4 regions of the Bacillus coreaensis genome follow, and region 2 is predicted to be linked to each of the others. Evidence: riboswitches for the same ligand, from Rfam matches in the RefSeq annotation. Region 2 holds a riboswitch; each other region holds the start of a gene.

Region 1 (5,348 bases), on a different contig from region 2:
AAAAATTAGGATTCACTATCCAAGAAATGATCTCCGTGATGGAGGACGAATCCTTTGCGAATCTAGAAACATTATTAATACAAAAGAAAAGAAATATACTGCAGCAAATCCACGAACTTCAGTTGCAAGTTGAAGAAATAGATGGATTTTTAGGCTCAGGCAAGGAGGAAAGCGAATGATACAGTGGAAGGAAGAAAAAGTGATACCTACCAATATCGAAAAGGTATGGAATCTATTTTCAGATAAAAATATCAAGAGAATCATGCCAAAAGTAGAAGAACATATTTTAATTGAAAAAAGTGAAACTGAAGCAGGAGCCAAGCATCGACAAACCTATCGAGAGGGAAAAGACTAGAAACCTATATAGTGGATACACTCATTTATGAAAACAGGGAAGAGGAAAAGAAAAAACAAATTCAGTTTGTGTTAGGAAAAGCCTTTGAAGTCACCCTAACTTTTACACTTATAAAGGTTGATGATTCACACACAAGACTGATTTATGAAGGGGAGAACAAAGGGGTCAATTTTGTAGGAAGAGCGATGCTGAAGCTTGCTGGGAAGAAAAGTAATTATAATGTGGTGATAGAGTTTCTAGAGCGTGTGCAGACAGAAGCGATGAAGTAAACTAGCGCTTACGGTCTTCATTAATAATTTCCAACTACAAATTTTCTATCTCTACACAAAAACCTGGTTGTACAATCTTTGTACAACCAGGTTTTTCATAAGATATTTATTTCCCGAAATATTTATCTTAAAATAACTTAGTAGTTAGGATATCCTAAGTCCAATATGCCTAAATCCAGTCGATTCTTGTCACGTAGTGTTTGTTGTGATTTGTCGTGCCAAAAATATGTGTAAAAAAAGTAACATTTTTCACAGAATCCAACCAACATTTTCCTTTACAGTTAATAAAAATCAGAACAGTTTGAAAAAAAATATTGAAAAGGAGGAATTCTAATGAAAAGAACGCATTTGCCATTGGTATATTCATGCTCAGGTTGTTCTTCAGCTGCACAAACTGCAAACTTAATCGCCATCAAAATGGATCGGGAGGAGATTGCCGAAATGTCTTGCATCGCTGGAGTTGGAGGAGATGTTAAGCCACTTGTAAAAACTGCGAAATCAGGGAGGCCAATCATCGCCATTGATGGCTGTCCGTTGGCCTGTACAAAAAACTGTCTCGCAAGGCATGCTGTTCAACCAACCCATCATTTTGACTTATCTAATTTTCATGTGGCAAAGAAAAAAGGAGAAGACCCAGACTTAGATGTCTTTATGAATACATATGAGAGAATAGTAGAGCTAATTTAATTTAAAAAGGATCTGTTCCAAGGGGGACAAATCCTTTTTGCTTTTATATTCATAACCGAACCAATTTCACTCTAAACCCCAACTTGAGCCACCATATCACAAGTAATGATACCTGCTAGTTCCTTCGATGTAACCGCATACAAAATCTTAATAAATATAATCCCAAAATTATTATATATTTCAATGACCGAAACAATTTACTTTAGCAAGGCAATGTTATAGAATGGTTAAGTTACAAACTTAGGAAATTATGAATCTTCATATTAAAAAGAAAGGCGAGAGGAACTTGAACAATTTAACAGGTACAAAGCGTATACAGCTGGCATTGCTTCTAGGGTCTCTGGCAATCTTAGGTCCGTTTACCATCGATATGTATTTGCCTTCTTTTCCGACTATTGTAGAAGAGTTAGGTACAACGGCATCTTTCGTACAAATTAGTTTAACTTCTTGTTTGTTAGGTTTAGGATTAGGGCAATTAATTATCGGCCCAATGAGTGATGTGCAGGGACGGAAAAAACCATTATTAATATTCCTTATTATGTATTTAATTGCCTCTGCTATTTGTGCATTTGCCCCAAATATTTATTTCTTTATTGCTGCACGTTTCTTGCAAGGATTTTCAGCAGCAGGTGGTATCGTTATTTCTAGAGCCGTCGTTCGGGATAAGTTTAACGGTAGAGAATTAACGAAGTTTTTTGCGTTATTAACATTAGTAAGTAATCTAGGTCCTATTATCGCTCCTGTTGCAGGTGGCGCAATTCTAGCCTTTACAAATTGGACGGGAGTGTTTGTCGTTTTAAGTGTTGTCGGTCTAGTTTTATTTTTCACGGTCATTTCCAAGCTGGAAGAATCACTACCAGCGGAGAAGCGTGTACCAAGTAATATTGGGCAAACATTTAGAAACTTTGGAACTTTATTAAAAGATCGTCAGTTTACGGGATATGCCTTCACACAAGGATTTATTGTTGCTGGGATCTTTGCTTATGTATCTGGTACACCGTTTGTTTATCAAAATATTTATGGTGTTTCACCTCAAGTATTTAGTTTATTATTCGGATTGAACGGAATTGGCTTGATTCTTGGAAGCCAGGCAGTAGGGAAGTTCGTAGACGTGGTATCGGAAAAGACATTTTTAGTCATAGGTCTGACCATTTCAAATGTATCAGGTGCCATTCTTCTTGTGTCGTTATTACTAAAGGCTCCATTAATTATGGTTGTTATTCCTATCTTCTTCCTCGTTGCATCGATCGGGATTATTGGAACCACATCGTTTTCTCTTGCTATGGAGTCACAAGGCCATATTGCTGGTAGTGCATCGGCCTTATTAGGATTATTACCATTTATCCTAGGCTCTATCTCTTCACCACTTGTAGGGATTGCAGGTGAGAATTCTGCCATACCGATGGGCTCCATTATCTTTGGTGCTAGCTTTTTAGCTTTTCTATCATATTTTCTTTTGGTACGAAAGGCTTCCGTTGTTAAACCATCTATCGAAGAACCTAGTAAAATCTCAGTATAATATATAGACGCTATCCAAATAGGGTAGTGTCTTTTCTTTTTTAAACATCTAATGGTGGTCATTCATGTAAAATTGGTTAGACTAGTAAATCTGTCATGTTTGTGATATTAGTAGTTGAAAAATAAGAACGTTTCATCTAATATAGAATCTAGCTTAATTGAATAGTTTTCCAGAAAGTTAAGATGCCAAGATGGCTTAATAGGGAATCTGGTGAAAATCCAGAGCTGTACCCGCAACTGTATGTGTGGACAAAATAAGAAATCCACTGTGTGCATACGTGATTCGTATGGATATGGGAAGGTCTTAAAGTAGGAAGAAGCACAAGTCAGGAAACCTGTCTTACTTTTAAACGTTTCAGTTTCTCCGGGAATAGAGAAGGTGTTTCGATGGTGAGAATAGACTCTGTTATTCTATTTGTCTTTTCGTGCTTTCGTTTCATCCGCTCATTCCCTTTGAGCGGATTTTTTTATGGAAATCATTCATTGGGTTGATAACTTCATAGTTTACTTGATAGGTGCAAAAGAAAAACTTTTGCTTAAAAGGGAAGCACGGTGAAAAGCCGTCGCGGTACCCGCCACTGTATTGGGGAGCTTTGTTACAAATGGTCACTGAGTAAAATCGGGAAGACGTAACAAAAGCAAGGAACCAGAGCCAGGAGACCTGCCTATAAAGTGTGTCACATACCTACGGGACTATAGGTAGATGTGTAGAAAGATCTACATTCCGTATGTTCTTATGCACCTCTATTTGTAGGGGTGCTTTTTTATTACAAAAAATGTAAGGAAATGGAAAACATGACAACATGGAATTTAAAGGGGACAAAGCATCACATCTTGATTTGCAATGGAAGTAGTTGCATGAGAAAAGGGGGAGAAGAAGTAACGCAAGCGATTCGTGATGAAATTAAGCAGTTGGAGTTGGACGACAAGATTCATACAACAAGAACGAGATGCAATGGAAGATGCAAGGATGCTTGTGTCACCATCGTTTATCCAGAAGGCATCTGGTATAAGGCACTTACAGAGGACACGGGACGAGAAATCGTACGGAGTCATCTCGCTCAAGGAAAGATACTAGAAGAATCTGTTATTTATACATACGACCAGGAAGGCTTCGTAGCACCTGAAAACTCAGATAGTATTGAGGGAATTTCGAAAAAAGTGAAAGAAGAGGTATGACTTATGGAATTGATCATGTTTGCTCTGCTTGCTGTGTTTATTGGCATGAGGCATGGAATCGACGGAGATCATGTAGCAGCGATTGCCGATATGGTTGGAAGTGAGCAGCGAAAGAAGAAACAGCTTACTCTTGGTGTGATGTATGCCATTGGACACGGCATGATTGTGATGGTTATTGGAGTGTTATTTATTTATATTGGTTTACAACTTCCAGATGCAACGAAGCAAGTACTAGAAATGCTCGTTAGCTTCACCCTTATTTTGCTTGGAATGTTTATTATTTGGTCCATTTTTAAACAAAAGAAAGAATACGAGTATAAAAGTCGACTCAGAATTGTTGTTGAGTTTTTCCATAACATCGCTACTAAGGTGAAATCGGGAACAAAAACCAATCAACTTTCACCTACGAAACTAGGTGGCATTGGTGCGTTTATTATTGGCATTCTTCACGGCATTGGTGTGGAAAGTCCGACTCAGATCGCGATAATTTCTAATGCAATGGGGCTTGATAATATAACCGTTGCCCTTATTCAACTGACTCTATTTGTTATTGGTCTACTCATCGCTACAATCGGAATTACGTTTTGTCTTTCATGGGGATTTATGAAAGCTAGAGTGAAAGACAAGTTGTTTATACTATTAGGTTCGGTAACAGGAGCCTATAGCTTAGTACTCGGAATTTTTATGATGGTGGAATTAGTGAAAGGAGGAGCGTAATTGAAAGGAAAGCTATTAGTCATTGGGTTTGGCCCAGGAAGCGAGGAGCATATAACGGACCGAGCAAAAAAAGCTCTTCAAGAAAGCGATATGATTATCGGTTACAAAACGTATGTGGAACTGATTGAAGGGTTACTCGAAGGACAAGAAATCATCAGCACTGGAATGACAGAAGAAGTAAGTCGAGCACAAGAGGCAGTGAGACAAGCAGAGCTCGGGAAAAAAGTGGCCGTGATCTCTAGTGGAGATGCGGGTGTTTACGGAATGGCTGGCCTTGTGTACGAAGTGTTGGTGGAAAAAGAATGGAAAAGGGACACAGGTGTTGAGGTTGAAGTAATCCCAGGAATCTCTGCTATCAACTCATGTGCTTCCCTATTGGGAGCCCCGGTCATGCATGATGCATGCACCATCAGTTTGAGTGACCACCTGACTCCTTGGAGCTTGATTGAACAACGAATAGAAGCAGCCGCACAAGCCGATTTTGTGATTGCCTTGTATAACCCAATGAGTGGGAGAAGAACAAGACAAATTGCTGAGGCCCAACGGATATTATTAAAATACCGTTCTCCAGAGACACCGGTTGGACTTGTAAAAAGTGCCTATCGTGAACGGCAAAGTATTAC
Region 2 (5,348 bases):
ATTTCTTAAACCAAACATAATATCCTCCTCAACGAGGGAGGAAAAAATTTGAGAGTCAGGGTTTTGCAGCACAAGTCCAACAAGTTTTCGCAACTCCTTTAAAGTAGAACGAGTATATGAAAGCTCCTCCTCTTTAAAAAAGATGGAGCCGTTCGTTGGCTTTAAAATTCCATTCAAATGGAGAAGCAGTGTTGATTTCCCAGCTCCGTTATTGCCGAGCAGTGCAATTTTCTTCCCCTTTTTGATAGAAAAGGAGACATCCGAAAGTGCTGCTTCTTGCTCGTTGAATACTTTATAGACATTTTTGAATTCAAAAATGGTTGAACTCATACGAAAACTCCTTAACTAATAAAATTCAATAATAGAACAGCCAGAAAAAATACGGTGATAAAGCAGACATGGATAACAGAAAGGTTTTTCTTTTCATAAATGGGGTCATACAACGTTCCTCCCCCACGGGAGTCAATACTGATTTGCAGTTCCTTTGCTTGTTGATACGTTTTAATAAACAAAGACGTTACTAATCGACCTCCTGAAAATAGTCCAGATGAAATAGATTGATAGCCAAGTCTACTTCTTTGCGATACGTATATATCGGAAGCCGTATCAAGCAATAAAAACAAATACCGATACGTTAACATAATGATTTCCAGTAAAAGTATTGGTACCTTCCATCGATGTAACATACTTACTATCTCACTAATTGGTGTGGTAAGGATTAGAAAGTATAAGCAACTAATGCTGCTAAATGAGCGAATGATAAGTGGCAAGACTACTTCCACCTGTTCTGGAAGAAAATATAAATAAAAGTTTGCTAGTTTTCCTAAAAGAACCGCTTGTTGAATACCCGCAGATGGCGCAGCTGTTATGGAAAGAACAATAGACACACCTCCTAGGCTCAAAAAGGAAAGTGGGAGTAAAAGAAGCCTTCCATAATAGGAAATTGGTATTTTTGCCACCCATACGATTAATAGACTCATCACGATAAGGACTAGAAAGGAAATCCAACTATTTTTAAACAGCAAGACAAGGAGAAGACTCCCCAAGCTCAAGGTGATCTTTTCAAAACTATTCGCGTGATTTAGCTTGTTGCTATAAGCGAAATAATCAATCCTCAGCATTAGGAACGGTCATTTCTAGAAAGGTATTTTAACTTGGCACGCGAAAAGCCGATAAAGTATCCGATGACAATTGAACCAATTGAGGCTTGAACGGCAAACAACAAGCTCTCCACCTCACTGCTGCTTGGCTTCCATAGATTATCTATCCAGGGCTTATAAGAGGGTGCTAGTTCTTCAATAACTGCAATAGCCTGCGTATCTGTTCCCGAAAAACTGGCATCATCCTTGAACATAAGCGGAATCGCTACAAGAAAAACAATTAATAGGAATAACAAACTATTCTTTTTCATGAGCTAGTCTCCTTACGTAGAAAGTTGAGCATCTGTAATTCACTTGCATTGTATTTAAGCAAAAAGTTCATCACTACCACCGTTATGATTCCTTCTGAAAGTGCCAAAGGAATTTGCGTGACTCCAAATACGGAGATGAATTTTATGAATGCCCCTCCTAACCCACTAGCTGGGTCAGGGAACGCAAAGGCAAGCTGAAGAGAAGTCATGGCATATGTAGCTAAATTACCAAACGCTGCTGCAAAGAAAATGACAAACTTCAAATTCACCCTGAATCTTTTCAACAGACAATAGACACCGTACGTTACGAAAGGACCCACCACTGCCATGGAAAAGGCATTCGCACCAAGCGTACTAATGCCACCGTGTGCAAGTAACAATGCTTGAAATAACATAACAATAAAGCCAACTACACTCATAATGACCGGACCAAAAAGGAGAGTTCCTAGACCAATTCCCGTTGCATGCGAGCTACTTCCCGTTACCGATGGAAGCTTAAGTGCGGAAAGAACAAAGGCAAAGGCAGAACTTAAACCGAGCATCGTTTTTATCTCTGGTTGAACCGCCACTTTCTTTCGGGCTGTATGAATACCTGCTGCTAAAAAAGGGAGCAAAAGCATCCACCAAATTATTGCCCACTTCATTGGTAAAAACCCTTCCATAATATGCATGGCGTACACATCTGATATGGATCCAATCCAGAAATAAAGTACACCTGCACCTATAAGCACCAATTTCTTGAGACTCCTCATCCAATGAACCTTCCTTCTAATAATCTAGACCGACTATGGCTGGAACTTCTTGATCATAGTAATGCTTGATTTCTTTCATTTCTGTTACTAAATCTGCTGAAAGAAGAATATCCTTTTTGGCTCCCCTCCCAGTCAATACGACATGGAGTCCCTCTCTTCTTGACTGAAGCGCTTCCAATACCTCTTTTGTTGTGACGATATCCTCAATCGGAAACCGAGAAACGGCTAACGCGTTATTTATCTCATCAAGAATAAGTACATCCACATCATTGCTTTTTAAAAGGTCCTTCGCTAGTAACCAAGCTTGTTTTAAAGCCGTCCGATGTTCCTCGGGTGTTTTCGTCCATGTAAATCCCATTCCCATTGGATATATATCGATTCCTAGCTTTTGCAAGACTTTCCGTTCACCAACGGTTCGGTCGGGAGATTTAATAAATTGAATCATTTTGACCCTTTTCCCCTGACCAGCTGCTCTTACCGCGAGTCCAAGGGCAGCTGTTGTTTTCCCTTTTCCTTCTCCGGTATACACGAGTAGTTGACCTTTGTTCTCCATTCCTTTTCACCCCATTCTGTACTTTGTTACATACTGAGCAAAAGAAAAACACTCCCCATAGGAAGTGTTAACAATGTCCGTAAACATTTAGTGAGCAAAAAGGCCGTCACCTAACACCTCCCCTATCCTCGTAGGTTGGTACCATCCTAGTCTTAGGCAGGTCTCCTGGCTTGTGCTCATCACTCGCTACCCCTTCCCGTGTTTTTAACACAGTGGGTGATGTAGCTTGCTCACACTTACAGTGGCGGGACCGCATTGGCATTGAACCAATTTCCCTTTAATCTCTTCCGTTTGAAAAGAAACCTAAGTCTTTTTGTATTTGTTTTTTTGTATTTAATTGGATTATACTCCTCAGAAACGTAAGCTGAGAAGTGCTCGAAGCCGCCTTTTCGAAAGTTTCATAATAAACTCATAATTCAGATGAACAATTGTCACAATTTACTAAACAGAGGCTAGCAATAGATGTTCTACACTTCCCTCTACAAGAAGCTTTCTTTCTCCTTTCTCCAGTCTTATCAAGGTTAAGCTCGTTCCCTCAGTAATAGGAGTAGACCAAAAATCTTTTATTGTAAGCTTTTTCACAATCGATAAAAAAGCCATGATGGCAACCCCATGAGTGACAATTAGCACTCTTCCGTCCGTATAGGTTCTTTCTATCTCCTGTAAGAAGTCTTCTACTCTAGTAATTACTTCTTCAAAGGTTTCTCCACCTTCGTTGTAGTACCTGTCTGGAGCATCCCAGTAATGCCTATACTCTGATGGAAACTCACGATGGATTTCGTCCTCCGTTTTCCCCTGCCAATTTCCAAGATGAATTTCCATTAAGCGGGGATCAGTTATTATCTGTTTTTCCATTGGCCTTATAAGCTTCGCGGTGGTATAAGCCCTACCACTGGGAGAAGAGATGACCTCATGAAAGGAGGTACCAGCTAAGTAGTCTCTCAACCTTTTAGCATCCTCCAATCCTTTTTTTGTAAGGGAGGAATCCAATCTGCCCTGCATTCGCTTTTGTACATTCCAAGTGGTTTGTCCATGCCTAGCAATATATAAATCAACCATTTTGGTCACTCCCTACTCGATTTAAAAAGTTACTTCATGATAATAATGTCCTGAGAGGTCCTTCACCATATGCCCTTTCTCAGCTGGAAACGCAATAAGGCAGCATGTAGATGGACCGGATGTTTTTTCTAAATCGATTACACTATTCACTTCATTTTTTAAAAACGTCCGATTTGAAAATAGACGATTTAATTTATAAAGCACTCCCTTGGACCCAACTGGCAATAAGACAGCTTCTTCTATTTGTGAGAGCTCCTTTACTAACTGTAGTGGTGCTACTTCTGTATCCTGCTCTATTACTTCATTTCCGACGAGAGGCAGCCCAATAATAGCGACTTTCGTATTTTCTAGAAATGGAATGGCACTCATAGAAGCATCGTTTGTTCTTTTTCCTAATACCGTTAAACCCACCGCGGATTGTACAAGTGAAAAGTTACTTTCTGTGCTTCCGGTGATCGGAACATCTGGTACAGAAAGCTCATGCAGTCCTCTCGTTATTCCCTTTACGAGTCCTTCCCACGCCTCATCTCCACAAAAGTTTTGAAGAATTACTGCTTCAGGAGTAGCTCCCGCACAATAGCATTCCAAGGCTGCTACACGAAAAGTATAATAACCGACGATATCATAAGGAACCTGTACCGCATCCAGATTTTTTAAACCGATTGCTCCGCTATTATCTGATGCTACTACAAGGGTTTCTCTACCCATATTTAGCAATTGGACATCTCTCATTTTTGAAATTTCCCTGCGACTGCTGGTTTCATAATACTCGCTAAACGAGGAGCGACAATCACTGCTAGGATGGTATTTATGACCGCAGCAATCAGTAATGATGGAACCATACTTACATAGAATGCTTTTGAAATTAAATAGATAAATGGCAGTGGTGCTGCAAAGGTATTTCCTAGCACGAATAAGATAGAAGCAGTCCACTTGCTTCCTTTATGATAAAAATATGCAAATACCCATACTAACAAGGCCATTTCGATAGCAATTAAAAAATGCATCGGTCCAAGAGGCATTCCTCCAATTAACGCAGAGACCATATGTCCTAATCCACCGACGATTGCACCCGGAATTCCTCCTAGAAGCGCGGCAGCCACTAGTGCTGGAAACGAATCAAGCGCGACACTTCCAATGATTGCTGGAATTTTTATCGCACCTCCTACAACGGTTAAAGCTATAAATACAGCCATCCATGTTACTTTTGCCACCTTCATTTTTCTTCCTCCTTTTGGATTATAATCACTTTACACGTTGACCAATTCCGTACCAGATGTGATCCACTCGATCACATAATTGGACCGTATCCTGAAACGTCCATCCTGCATCATCACGCCATTTCCGATCCGTTTTTTCAACAGGCACAATTCCTCTTGTAATATCCGAACCAATGATAACGACCTTTCTCTTCCAACCATCCTTTTCCCAACAATCCCATTTCTGCAGTGTTTCTTTCCATATGTTTCTTACTGTATCCGATTCATGCTGAAGCGATAGTTCCCTAATCCAATACTCGATTCCTTCTACCACTACTAAAGATGCAGCGGGATCTTCACTAAGCCAGTCATAA
Region 3 (5,348 bases), on a different contig from region 2:
ACGACCGATTCTTTCAAAGGGCTGGTCATCTTCATAGGCTTCTAGTGCCTGATGAAGAGCGGAGATGAGATTTGAAGAGTGTGTAAATGGGACTCCGTCGTTCTCTATATACCATCCAAGATCAAGATAGCCGGGAATCCTCTCATCTTTTTTCATGTAATGCTGGTGAAACACAATGGAAAGACCTGAATACGAGCCCAGTGCTTTTCCGCTAACACCTGAGGCAAGATAGATATTTGAGAGATTTAATGGGCTAGCTCCTATAGAACTAATGGCATCAAGGCAGATTTTTATATCCTTTTCCATGCAGGCTTTATGCATATCTTCCAAAGAGTTTAAAACGCCAGTGGAAGTTTCGCAATGCGCAAACCAGATCCACTCAGGGTTATGTTTGTTAAGAACCTCTTTTATTTCTGTAAGAGTAAATGGTGTGCCCCACGGTATTTCGTAACTTTCAAAAGTTAAGCCAGCACGGATGGCGTGACCTTGAAGTCGCTTTCCAAACTCCCCGTTAATAAAAATAACTCCGTTCGAAAGTTTTTTCAGTTGCATGGCGATGGCATCATTCGCCAGCGTTCCAGATCCAAGAAGAAGCTGACAATTTGCCGCTTTAGTTAATCTCAATAGTCTTTCTTTTACAGAGTTAAATAATGTTAGAAAGGCTTTGGAGCGATGAGAAAGGGGTGGACTCATAAGTGCTTTACTAACTGCATCTGCTACCATAGTGGGTCCGGGTATAAACCGGCTCGAAGATATCCCGATGCGTGAAGAGACTTGTTTTTCAAAGGTGTCTCTAGTGATATACATAGGATGGAATTGTGCATCTTCTGTTCCGACTGGATCGTGAAATACAGTAAAACCAAGTTGTGTATACAGCTTTGTTTGTCTGGTGGTTCCTGAAATAACAGCTGCGTCGTATCCTTGTTTAATACAGTAGTTGGCTAATAATTGCGAAAGTCCTAGAAACACTCTACCGTTACGATTCTTTGCATCAACCGCGAGGAGGCGAATTTCGCACAATAGATGTGCTTGAAAAGGAAGATGATCTTCTACAGGACCAATCTTTTTATCAATGGAAAAAGGCCGCTTGTCTCGAACCGCAATCATTCCAATGAGTTGTTTATTCTTTAAGCAAATAAGGTACGTATTTTCAGCGTGAAAAGGGTCAACTCTTCTCTCTGTATCAGACTTTGGATGTTGTGGGATCTCTTCGACAAAGGTACGATAATTTAGTTTGTGAATTTGCTCCATTTCTTCTTCGCTTCTTGCAATCTTAAAAAGCAAGCCCATTTGGTTTCCCCCTATACTCTTTCTTTTATATTGGCTGTTTTCGTAAAGTTTGTTGTTTTGGAAAAATCCCAGAAGCCGGATTTTTCCCCGCATAACGCTGAGTTTATTGGTCTATTTGGAGAGTAGATCTTTTCTAAGGAGGATAAAATCCTGATTGGCTGCTGAAACATATAGTTTAATTCTGAAAAAGTGTGTATATAGCAACAATGTTTTAGAAAAGAGCCTTTATATTTGTTCGATGAGCAAAAAGAATCGTGATTATTGTGAGTACGATTATTCCGACGGATGTGTATGTATAAGTTTCAATAAAGAAATAGATCGGAAGGATGCATAGGCTTAGTAGACCAGATATAGTAAAACTGCGGAACAAGGGATATGTGAGGCCGAAGCTTACGAGAATGACAATGGTTACGGTCGGTTCAAAAGCAATGATTCCTCCGAGAAAACTAGAGATCCCTTTTCCTCCCTTAAAGGAAAGGGTGATGGGCCAAATATGTCCTATAAGCACCAATAGGAATCCAACTAATTGAATCTCCTCTGAAAAGCCTAGCATTCTGCCAAGAAGGATAACTGCCGCTCCTTTAGACGCGTCTCCTAAAAAGGTAGCGACAAAGGCCGTCTTATTTAAACTTCTCCCGATATTACGAGCACCTACGTTTCCACTACCTACCTCCCGAATATCAATCTTTCCAAACAGTCTTCCAATAATGTATCCAAACATGATGCATCCAATAAAGTAGGAAACGAAGAAATAAACCACTACTACCATAGAACATGACCTCCGCGCTCTGTTGTATATATTCCATATTATGCTAAGCAAAACCTCTTCACAATAAGAAGTTACTGTCCACCCCAGACGGACAAAACAACCCTAAGTGTCCACGAGCGGTGACAGACACCCTCCGTGGACATTTTGGCCATTTTGTCCACGAAGGGTGTCTGACACCTTTTTGTTAAAAAGGGGTTGCGTTTTTGGGGTTTTGTTGGTGTATAATCAGACGTAGCAGAAAATTTCATAATTCGACTAGTAGTAGGTGTCTTCATAACTGAAGACTTAAAAAGGAAGTTGGTGAAATTCCAACGCGGTCCCGCCACTGTAAATGGGAGCAAGCTGCAAGTAATACCACTGTACGTGAACGTATGGGAAGGTTGCAGCAAGCAATGACCATAAGCCAGGAGACTCGCCTATTGCTATGCACCGAATTTCCTACGAGGATAGGAGTGGTGTGGCAGACCTCTACCTATTTTATGGGCTTCCATTTAATGTATAACGTCTATCATACCAGCATCTTCCTGCCTCTGTAGGAAGATGCTTTTTATTTTGTACATATCACAGGGGGAAAGAACATGCGTCAAAAATTTTACGCACTATTTGCATTACTCGTACTATCACTAGGAATTCTTGCTGGTTGTGGGAGCACAACTGAAAACACAGAAGAAAACCAAAACACAGAAGGTCAAACGGAACAAACGGAAAAAGCAGCCTTTCCAGTTACAATCAAAGATGCGTTAGACAATGAAGTAGTAATAGAGGAAGAACCAACATCAATCATTTCTCTAATACCTAGTAACACAGAAATTATTTACGAATTGGGCCTAGGAGATAAAGTTGTCGGGCTTACAACAAATGATACGTACCCAGAAGAAACAGCAGAAGTCGAAAAAGTAGGCGATTTCAATGTAGATATTGAAAAAGTTATTGCACTTAATCCAGATTTAGTGTTAGCACACGAATCTTCAGCAGCCTCTTCTGAAGCTGGTTTTCAGCAAATGAGGGATGCAGGTATCACGGTTTTCATCGTAAATGATGCCGTTAATTTTGAAGATGTCTACGATACAATTGGTATCATCGGTCAACTGACAGGAACAACAGAAGAAGCAGAAGCGTTAACTGCTGACATGAAAGCCAAGATTGAAGAAATTAAGGAAAAGGCAGCAACAGTGACAGAAAAGAAAAAGGTATATATTGAGATATCTCCAGCTCCAGATATCTATTCAGTTGGTAAAAACACATTCATGGATGTCATGCTACAAACCATAAATGCAGAAAATGCGACGGGAGATCTTGAGGGCTGGCCAAGCATTGACCAAGAATCTATCCTTGAACGTAATCCTGATGTCATTATTGCTACTTATAATTACATTGAAGACCCTGTAGGTCAGCTCATGGCAAGAGAAGGTTGGGCGGATGTGAGTGCGATCAAAAATAAGCAGGTGGTTGATGTTAATCCAGATCTTGTTAACAGACCAGGTCCAAGGGTCGTTGAAGGGGTAGAGGAACTTGCAAAAGCCGTATATCCGGAAGTATTTAATAACTAATCGAATAGCAGCCTACTTAATGGGAGCCTCGTTTCTCCTACTGGCTATAGTACTAGGCATCTCACTAGGAACCGTGAAAGTTCCAGTTTTAAGTACGATTCAAATATTACTTGCACAACTTTTTCCGTTTGTTTCACTAGATGGAATTGACCAAATGCATGTCAACATTGTTTCGAATATTCGCCTGCCAAGAGTCATCTTAGCAGGACTTGTTGGAGCGGCTCTAGCTATTGCTGGAGCTGCCTTTCAAGGTTTACTCAGAAATCCACTGGCAGACCCTTATACATTAGGAGTTTCCTCGGGTGCTTCAGTTGGAGCAGTTGTTACTTTGTTTTTTCAACTGTCCCTTCCAGTCATTGGAGCATTCACCCTTCCTGTTCTCAGTATTTTGTTCTCTTTTATCACTATTTTCCTCGTATTAGGTTTTGCACAAAAAATAGAGCGATCGATGCGGGTGGAGACGATAATCTTAACAGGGATCATTTTTAGTTCCTTTCTTGGTGCCCTTATCTCATTAATGATTGCCTTAACAGGTGAGGAGTTGCGTCAAATTATTGGTTGGCTACTAGGAAGCGTTTCCATGAGAGGATGGGTATACATAAAAATTATTCTCCCATTCTTCCTTATAGGATCAGCTATCTTAATTTTTAACGGTAAAGAATTAAATGCGATGTCGTTTGGAGAGGAAAGAGCTCATCATCTTGGAGTGAATGTCCAACGAAGAAAACATATTATTTTGATGGCAGGCTCCATGTTAACTGGCAGCGCAGTAGCTGTTTCAGGTACGATTGGTTTTGTTGGATTGGTTATTCCGCATTTAGCAAGAATGCTTTGGGGGCCAGATCATAAGCATCTACTTCCGTTATCGGTTCTTACTGGAAGTGCCTTTTTAATTTTAGCTGACTTAGTGTCAAGAACCATCATTGCTCCTATCGAGCTTCCAATTGGAGTGATTACCGCTCTGATCGGGGCACCTGTCTTTGCTGTGATTCTCCTAAAAACAAAAGCAGAAAGAAGTGGTTAACATGCTACACATTCAGCATGTCAGTGGTGGATACGCTGGTAATTCTATCGTAAAGGATATTTCCTTTGAAGTGAGAAAAGGCGAGATGCTCGGAATTCTTGGACCGAATGGAAGCGGTAAGACCACACTTTTAAAAATGATAAGTGGAATTTTGCCGGCTTCTGAAGGAACCATTTCCATTGATGGTACTAAGCTTTCCAATTATACTCCCAAGGAGCTTGCTAAGCTGATTGCGGTGTTGCCTCAGCATGCAGCAGATCCATTTTCCTACACGGTAAAAGAAACCGTATCACTTGGGCGTTATGCCCATCAAAGAGGCTGGTTTCATAGCTGGAGCACAGAAGATGAGGAAACGGTTTTAAGAGTCATGGAGCAAACGGGAACATTGAGCCTCCAACACCGAAATATTCAAGACTTATCTGGTGGAGAGAGACAAAGGGTTTACTTAGCTCAGGCACTTGCTCAGGAACCACGTATCCTTCTTCTTGATGAACCAACCAACCATTTAGATTTAAGTTATCAAAAAGAGTTGTTTGATCTGTTGAAAAAGTGGTCAAAGGAATGTGAATTGATGGTTGTTTCCATTTTCCATGATCTCAATTTAGCGGGCTTATACTGCGACAGACTTCTACTCCTTCACGAGGGGAAGATTGTAATAGAAGATACTCCGAACGAAGTGTTGAAACAAGATCGAATTCAAACCGTTTATCATACG
Region 4 (5,348 bases), on a different contig from region 2:
TAACTACTGGCTTTATGCTAGTTAACGGGATATTAATTCCGGCTACTGCCTTCTTAATACAGAAATATTCAGTTCGAAATTTATTTTTAGTCGCCATGAGTTTATTTACAATTGGTACTTTAGTGGCTGGTGTGGCTCACGAATTTCCGATTCTTTTAGCTGGACGTATGCTTCAAGCATCAGGATCTGCCATTATGATGCCATTGCTTATGAACGTCATGCTCGTTAGCTTTCCAATTGAAAAAAGAGGAACAGCGATGGGGGTTTTTGGCTTAATCATCATGTTTGCCCCTGCCATTGGTCCAACATTATCAGGGTGGATTATTGAACACTATGATTGGAGAATGCTTTTCCACTTTATTACCCCTATTTCAGTAATAGTGGTATTAATCGGTTTCTTCCTATTAAAAGATAAGAAAGAAAAGAGCAATCTTCGTTTAGACTTTTTCTCATTAGTTTTATCAAGTATTGGTTTTGGTGGGATTCTTTACGGCTTCAGTTCGGCAGGAAGCAAGGGGTGGGACAGTCCGCATGTGTATCTGGCTATTGCAGTCGGTTTCATTTCGCTAGTAACTTTTATTTTAAAACAAATAAAGCAAGACAATCCGTTGTTAAACTTTAAAGTGTTTAAATACCCCATGTTTGCCTTGTCATCTTCTATATCCATGGTAACAAACATGGCATTATTCTCAGGAATGATCCTTATTCCCATTTATGTTCAAACGATTCGTGGAATTTCTCCACTAGACGCTGGGTTAATGCTCCTACCAGGTGCCATCGCCATGGCGATTATGTCTCCTATTACCGGGAGACTGTTTGATAAATTTGGTGGGCGAGTATTGGCGCTAATTGGTTTAGGAATCACGGTAATCACCACGTATGAGTTTAGTCAGCTAACGGTAGACTTAAGCTATACGCACTTAGTCATCCTTTACACAGTTCGAATGGTTGGGATGTCATTTGTTATGATGCCTGTTTCAACAAACGGATTAAATCAACTTCCGACGCGTTTCTATCCACATGGTACGGCAATGAACAATACGTTAAACCAAGTGGCTGGGGCAATCGGAACCGCATTACTAGTTACGGTTATGTCCAATCGTACAGAAACACACGCCAAAGAATTGGCTGACGAAGCGATGAAGACGGCTGCAAGTCAAGGAGCAGGAGCCGCACAGCCAACTGCTGAAATGATCGCTCAAATGAAAGAGCAGATTATGATGAAGGCGATGCTCGAAGGAATTAATGATGCATTCCTAGTAGCTACAGGGATTTCAATTGTCGCCTTCATCCTCGCATTCTTTATCAAACGCGCCACACAAGCAGAGGATCCAATCGAAGGAAAAGAAGTGTCAAAGGTTGTACCGGCAAAGCTAGCTGAAAATTAATGCTCGTATCTGAAGGGGACCCTCGAAATTGAGGGTCTTTTTTTAAAATAGCAAGTAAAGTGTTAGAATCGCAAATAAATTTTTCGAATCGCAAATAAAATCCCGGAATCGCAAATAAAATCTCAGAATCGCAAATAAATTTTTTAAATCACAAATAAAATCCCAAACTAATCTACTAATCCTCCTAAAAAAATACCAAAATCCATTCAGAAATGCCCTTTCATCCCTTAGTTTCCACTCCATTTATTGCAAAAAGAATCGAAACAGTGCCGAAAAAAACAATCTCTTCAAATCCATTCCGAGATTCCGCCTGCCCCTAAAGTCAACAACAATATTTTACCAAATCCAAGATTTTATACTTGCGTATCTACTAAACTACCGTTACTATTAAGTTTGTATTAAATCTAGATATGGATATACATAAGTGAAAACTCAACTATATATTGTGTTGTTGCCTTAAGATAAGATGCCGTACGGCTTAATAGGGAATCTGGTGAAAGACCAGAACTGCCCCCGCAACTGTAAATGCTGACAAAATGAACAAGCCACTGTGAAGATTGCTTACGAGATGTAGGTGCCTAATGGGAAGGGTTCAAAGTAGAGTGAAGCATAAGTCAGGAGACCTATCTTACTTAAGATGTTTCAACTTCTTCGGGGATTTGGGAAGATGAAACGATGGCGACAGAAGACAAAAAGTATTTTTGCCTGTTTGTCTTTTGCTGAAATCGTTTCATCCGCTCAAGGAACCACTTGAGCGGATTTTTATTTTCAGGAGGGACGATCATGACAGTAGTAGATGTACATGAAGATTATAAATCGGTGTTAAGAGCGATTGAAGAGTGTTCTTCAACTTATCAATTAGACGCCACTGAGATGACAAAAATGGTAAATGAATTAGAGGCAGCAAAAAAAGAAGTGAGCCAACAAGCTTTATTTTATTCTTTAAATAAAATCGCGATGGACCAGCCAGATTGGACATTTGTTGCCGCGCGCATATACTTAACCGAATTATACAAACAAGCTTCGCAAAATCGAAACTACGATTCATCACATACATATGGGAACTTTTACGATTTGCTAGAAACGTTAACAGAGAAAGGGATCTACTCTCCTAAACTGCTGCAAATGTATACAGAGGGAGAAATTAAAGAATTAGCGGACACAATCAGTCCTGAACGAGATAAGCTTTTCAACTATATTGGTCTGTTTTTATTTGCTGATCGTTACCTTGCAAGAGATCATGATAGAAATGTATATGAGTTACCGCAAGAAAGATTCATGGTTATTGCGATGACCATCATGATGAATGAATCTAAAGGCAAAAGACTAGAGTTAGTAAAAGAAGCCTACTGGGCCCTTAGTCATTTATATATGACGGTAGCCACACCAACATTATCAAATGCAGGCAAGAACTTTGGTCAGCTGTCCTCTTGTTTTATCGACACAGTCGATGATTCGCTTGACGGCATTTATTTGAACAATTGGGATATCGCTCGCTTAAGTAAAGAAGGCGGTGGCATCGGGATTTATTACGGAAAGGTTCGCGCGCTAGGTTCCGATATCAAGAGGTTTAAAGGAATGTCCTCTGGAGTCGTACCTTGGATCCGCTTGATTAATGATACAGCCGTAAGTGTTGATCAATTAGGTCAAAGACAAGGGGCGGTTGCCATTTACTTAGATATATTCCATAAAGACGTAATGAATGGCTTTCTTGAACTAAAGACCAATAATGGGGATGAGAGAAGAAAGGCTCATGACATTTTCACAGGAGTTACCATCCCTGATTTATTTATGGAAAAACTTCAAGAGAAAGATGAAAACGGCAGAAGTATTGGAGAATGGCATACATTCTGTCCGCACCAAGTGAAGCAGCTGATGGGCTGGAAGGATGAGAGTGGGAACCCGCTTGGGCTTGAAGATTTTTATGATGAAAAAGATCGAAAGTATTTTACAGAAAAATACGAAGAAGCTGTGAATCAGCCACTCTTACCAAGAAAAACCTACCGTGCGATGGATATTATGGCCCGAATAATGGTGGCTCAGCTAGAAACAGGTACACCTTACATGTTCTATCGAGATGAGGTGAATCGTCAAAATCCAAACAAGCGTGCAGAAGGACGAACATCTATCTACTGCAGTAATTTATGTACAGAAATCGCCCAAAACATGTCGAGTACAACGATTGTAAAAGAATACAAGGACGAAGATGGCAATCTAGTAATCGTGAGAAAGCCCGGAGAATTTGTTGTATGTAATCTCTCATCGATCAACCTGGCAAAGGCTTATGGTGCTAATGAGCTGGAACGATTAATAGCGATTCAAGTGCGGATGCTAGACAATGTTATTGATCTGAATACCATTCCAGTTGGACAAGCCGAGTTAACGAATCAAAAATATCGAGCGGTCGGCTTAGGGACGTTCGGGTGGCATCATCTGTTGGCCTTACAATCGATCCATTGGGAATCAGAAGAAGCGGTCCAGTTTGCTGATGAACTATACGAAAATATTGCTTATTACACGATTCGAGCATCTATGGAGCTTGCCAAAGAAAAAGGTGCCTTCAGTCAATTTGAGACGTCTGAATGGGCTACAGGAAGATATTTCGAGCGGAGAAATTACACGTCCGACCGTTGGAGTGAGTTAAAAGAACAAGTAAAGGCAAACGGTATTCGTAATGGCTGGCTGATGGCGATTGCTCCAAATTCGTCGACTGCAAAAATTGGTGGCTCAACTGACGGAATTGATCCGTTGTACGCAGTGGAATATGCGGAGGAAAAGAAGAACTTTAAGTTCAAGGTAACCGCACCTGACTTGAACCATCGCACATACACGTACTACCGAAGAGCAAGGCATGAGTTAGACCAAGTTTGGAGTATTCGTCAAAACGCAGCACGTCAGCGTCATATTGATCAGTCTATCAGTTTTAACTTGTATGTGAGACACGATATAAAAGCAAAAGACTTGCTCCATTTACACGTAGAAGCTTGGAAGCAAGGGTTAAAAACGACGTATTACGTAAGAAGTACTTCGCAGTCAGAGATTGAAGAATGTGAAGCTTGCCATAGCTAAGCTTGAAAGGAGAAGGGACCATGTCAATCAATGCCCCATTAAATAAAATCAAACTGTTGAACCCAACCTACCCTAATCGTTCAACAGGTATTATTAACGGACAATCTTCTGGTCTATTAAACTGGAATGATATCGCCTACCCACAAATGTATGATCTGTATCAAACATTGCTGTCTAATTTTTGGAAGGCACAAGAAATCAATATGCAAGATGATATTAAACAATGGGATTCATTATCTTCGCACGAAAAGGATATCTTTTTACGGGTCAATACGCAGCTTGCCTCCCTGGATAGCCTTCAAACGCCAACGATGAGTCAAGTTCTAGACTATGTGTCCGATTCAAGCTTCAAGGCCATCTTTGCGGTCATTGCTCAACAGGAGGCCGTTCACAATGAATCGTACTCGTATATATTAAGTTCATTAGTTCCTGTTAGTGAACAAAATGCGCGCTTCAATCAGGCAAAGGATGATCCGATCGTTCAAAAAAGAAATCAGCTTATCTTGGATGCGTATGAAAAATTCCGTTCACATCCATCAGCTCAAAACCTCTATGAACTAGCCATTAACTCAATTATTTTAGAAGGAATCTATTTCTATGCGGGATTTGCCTTTTTCTATAATCTAGCACGTCAGCAAAAAATGCTTAAAACTAGTACGATGATTAGCTATATTCAAAGAGATGAGATGCAGCATGCGTATTTCATTTCTCAGTTTGTTCGTATTATGTTAACGGAAAATCCAGAGCTAAATAATGAGGCAAACATTCAATATGCGTATGATCGCATCAAAGAAGCGGTGGATCTTGAGAAGGAATGGGCGGGAGAAATATTAGCGGAGATCAACGGAATTGACCTAGAGGAGTTCGGACAATATGTGGAGTATTTGGCCA

The links. Region 2 has a riboswitch for cobalamin ahead of ACQ5H4_RS11115 (cob(I)yrinic acid a,c-diamide adenosyltransferase). Riboswitches for the same ligand answer to the same signal wherever they lie in the genome.
Region 1: it holds a riboswitch for cobalamin, as region 2 does, so the genes downstream of both, ACQ5H4_RS06735 ((2Fe-2S) ferredoxin domain-containing protein) here and ACQ5H4_RS11115 (cob(I)yrinic acid a,c-diamide adenosyltransferase) in region 2, are expected to answer to the same signal.
Region 3: it holds a riboswitch for cobalamin, as region 2 does, so the genes downstream of both, ACQ5H4_RS19895 (ABC transporter substrate-binding protein) here and ACQ5H4_RS11115 (cob(I)yrinic acid a,c-diamide adenosyltransferase) in region 2, are expected to answer to the same signal.
Region 4: it holds a riboswitch for cobalamin, as region 2 does, so the genes downstream of both, ACQ5H4_RS16915 (ribonucleoside-diphosphate reductase subunit alpha) here and ACQ5H4_RS11115 (cob(I)yrinic acid a,c-diamide adenosyltransferase) in region 2, are expected to answer to the same signal.

What each region holds. Positions count from the first base shown of each region.
Region 1 covers NZ_JBOCCY010000003.1:138,862-144,209, forward strand. Annotated here, with positions in the region: gene ACQ5H4_RS06710 (MerR family transcriptional regulator) at 1-179, shown strand, start outside; gene ACQ5H4_RS06715 (hypothetical protein) at 176-355, shown strand; gene ACQ5H4_RS06720 (hypothetical protein) at 367-624, shown strand; gene ACQ5H4_RS06725 (putative zinc-binding protein) at 958-1,311, shown strand; gene ACQ5H4_RS06730 (multidrug effflux MFS transporter) at 1,598-2,830, shown strand; cobalamin riboswitch at 2,994-3,186, shown strand; cobalamin riboswitch at 3,326-3,512, shown strand; gene ACQ5H4_RS06735 ((2Fe-2S) ferredoxin domain-containing protein) at 3,625-4,008, shown strand; gene ACQ5H4_RS06740 (HoxN/HupN/NixA family nickel/cobalt transporter) at 4,012-4,725, shown strand; gene cobJ (precorrin-3B C(17)-methyltransferase) at 4,726-5,348, shown strand, end outside.
Region 2 covers NZ_JBOCCY010000006.1:34,371-39,718, reverse strand. Annotated here, with positions in the region: gene ACQ5H4_RS11135 (energy-coupling factor ABC transporter ATP-binding protein) at 1-330, opposite strand, end outside; gene cbiQ (cobalt ECF transporter T component CbiQ) at 342-1,121, opposite strand; gene ACQ5H4_RS11125 (energy-coupling factor ABC transporter substrate-binding protein) at 1,121-1,411, opposite strand; gene ACQ5H4_RS11120 (energy-coupling factor ABC transporter permease) at 1,408-2,163, opposite strand; gene ACQ5H4_RS11115 (cob(I)yrinic acid a,c-diamide adenosyltransferase) at 2,180-2,716, opposite strand; cobalamin riboswitch at 2,855-3,038, opposite strand; gene ACQ5H4_RS11110 (histidine phosphatase family protein) at 3,158-3,775, opposite strand; gene ACQ5H4_RS11105 (ATP-binding protein) at 3,797-4,507, opposite strand; gene ACQ5H4_RS11100 (ECF transporter S component) at 4,504-4,995, opposite strand; gene ACQ5H4_RS11095 (bifunctional adenosylcobinamide kinase/adenosylcobinamide-phosphate guanylyltransferase) at 5,021-5,348, opposite strand, start outside.
Region 3 covers NZ_JBOCCY010000018.1:47,996-53,343, forward strand. Annotated here, with positions in the region: gene ACQ5H4_RS19885 (aminotransferase class V-fold PLP-dependent enzyme) at 1-1,290, opposite strand, end outside; gene ACQ5H4_RS19890 (glycerol-3-phosphate acyltransferase) at 1,502-2,059, opposite strand; cobalamin riboswitch at 2,306-2,493, shown strand; gene ACQ5H4_RS19895 (ABC transporter substrate-binding protein) at 2,638-3,609, shown strand; gene ACQ5H4_RS19900 (FecCD family ABC transporter permease) at 3,572-4,633, shown strand; gene ACQ5H4_RS19905 (adenosylcobinamide amidohydrolase) at 4,635-5,348, shown strand, end outside.
Region 4 covers NZ_JBOCCY010000012.1:36,615-41,962, reverse strand. Annotated here, with positions in the region: gene ACQ5H4_RS16920 (DHA2 family efflux MFS transporter permease subunit) at 1-1,388, shown strand, start outside; cobalamin riboswitch at 1,836-2,032, shown strand; gene ACQ5H4_RS16915 (ribonucleoside-diphosphate reductase subunit alpha) at 2,172-4,457, shown strand; gene ACQ5H4_RS16910 (ribonucleotide-diphosphate reductase subunit beta) at 4,478-5,348, shown strand, end outside.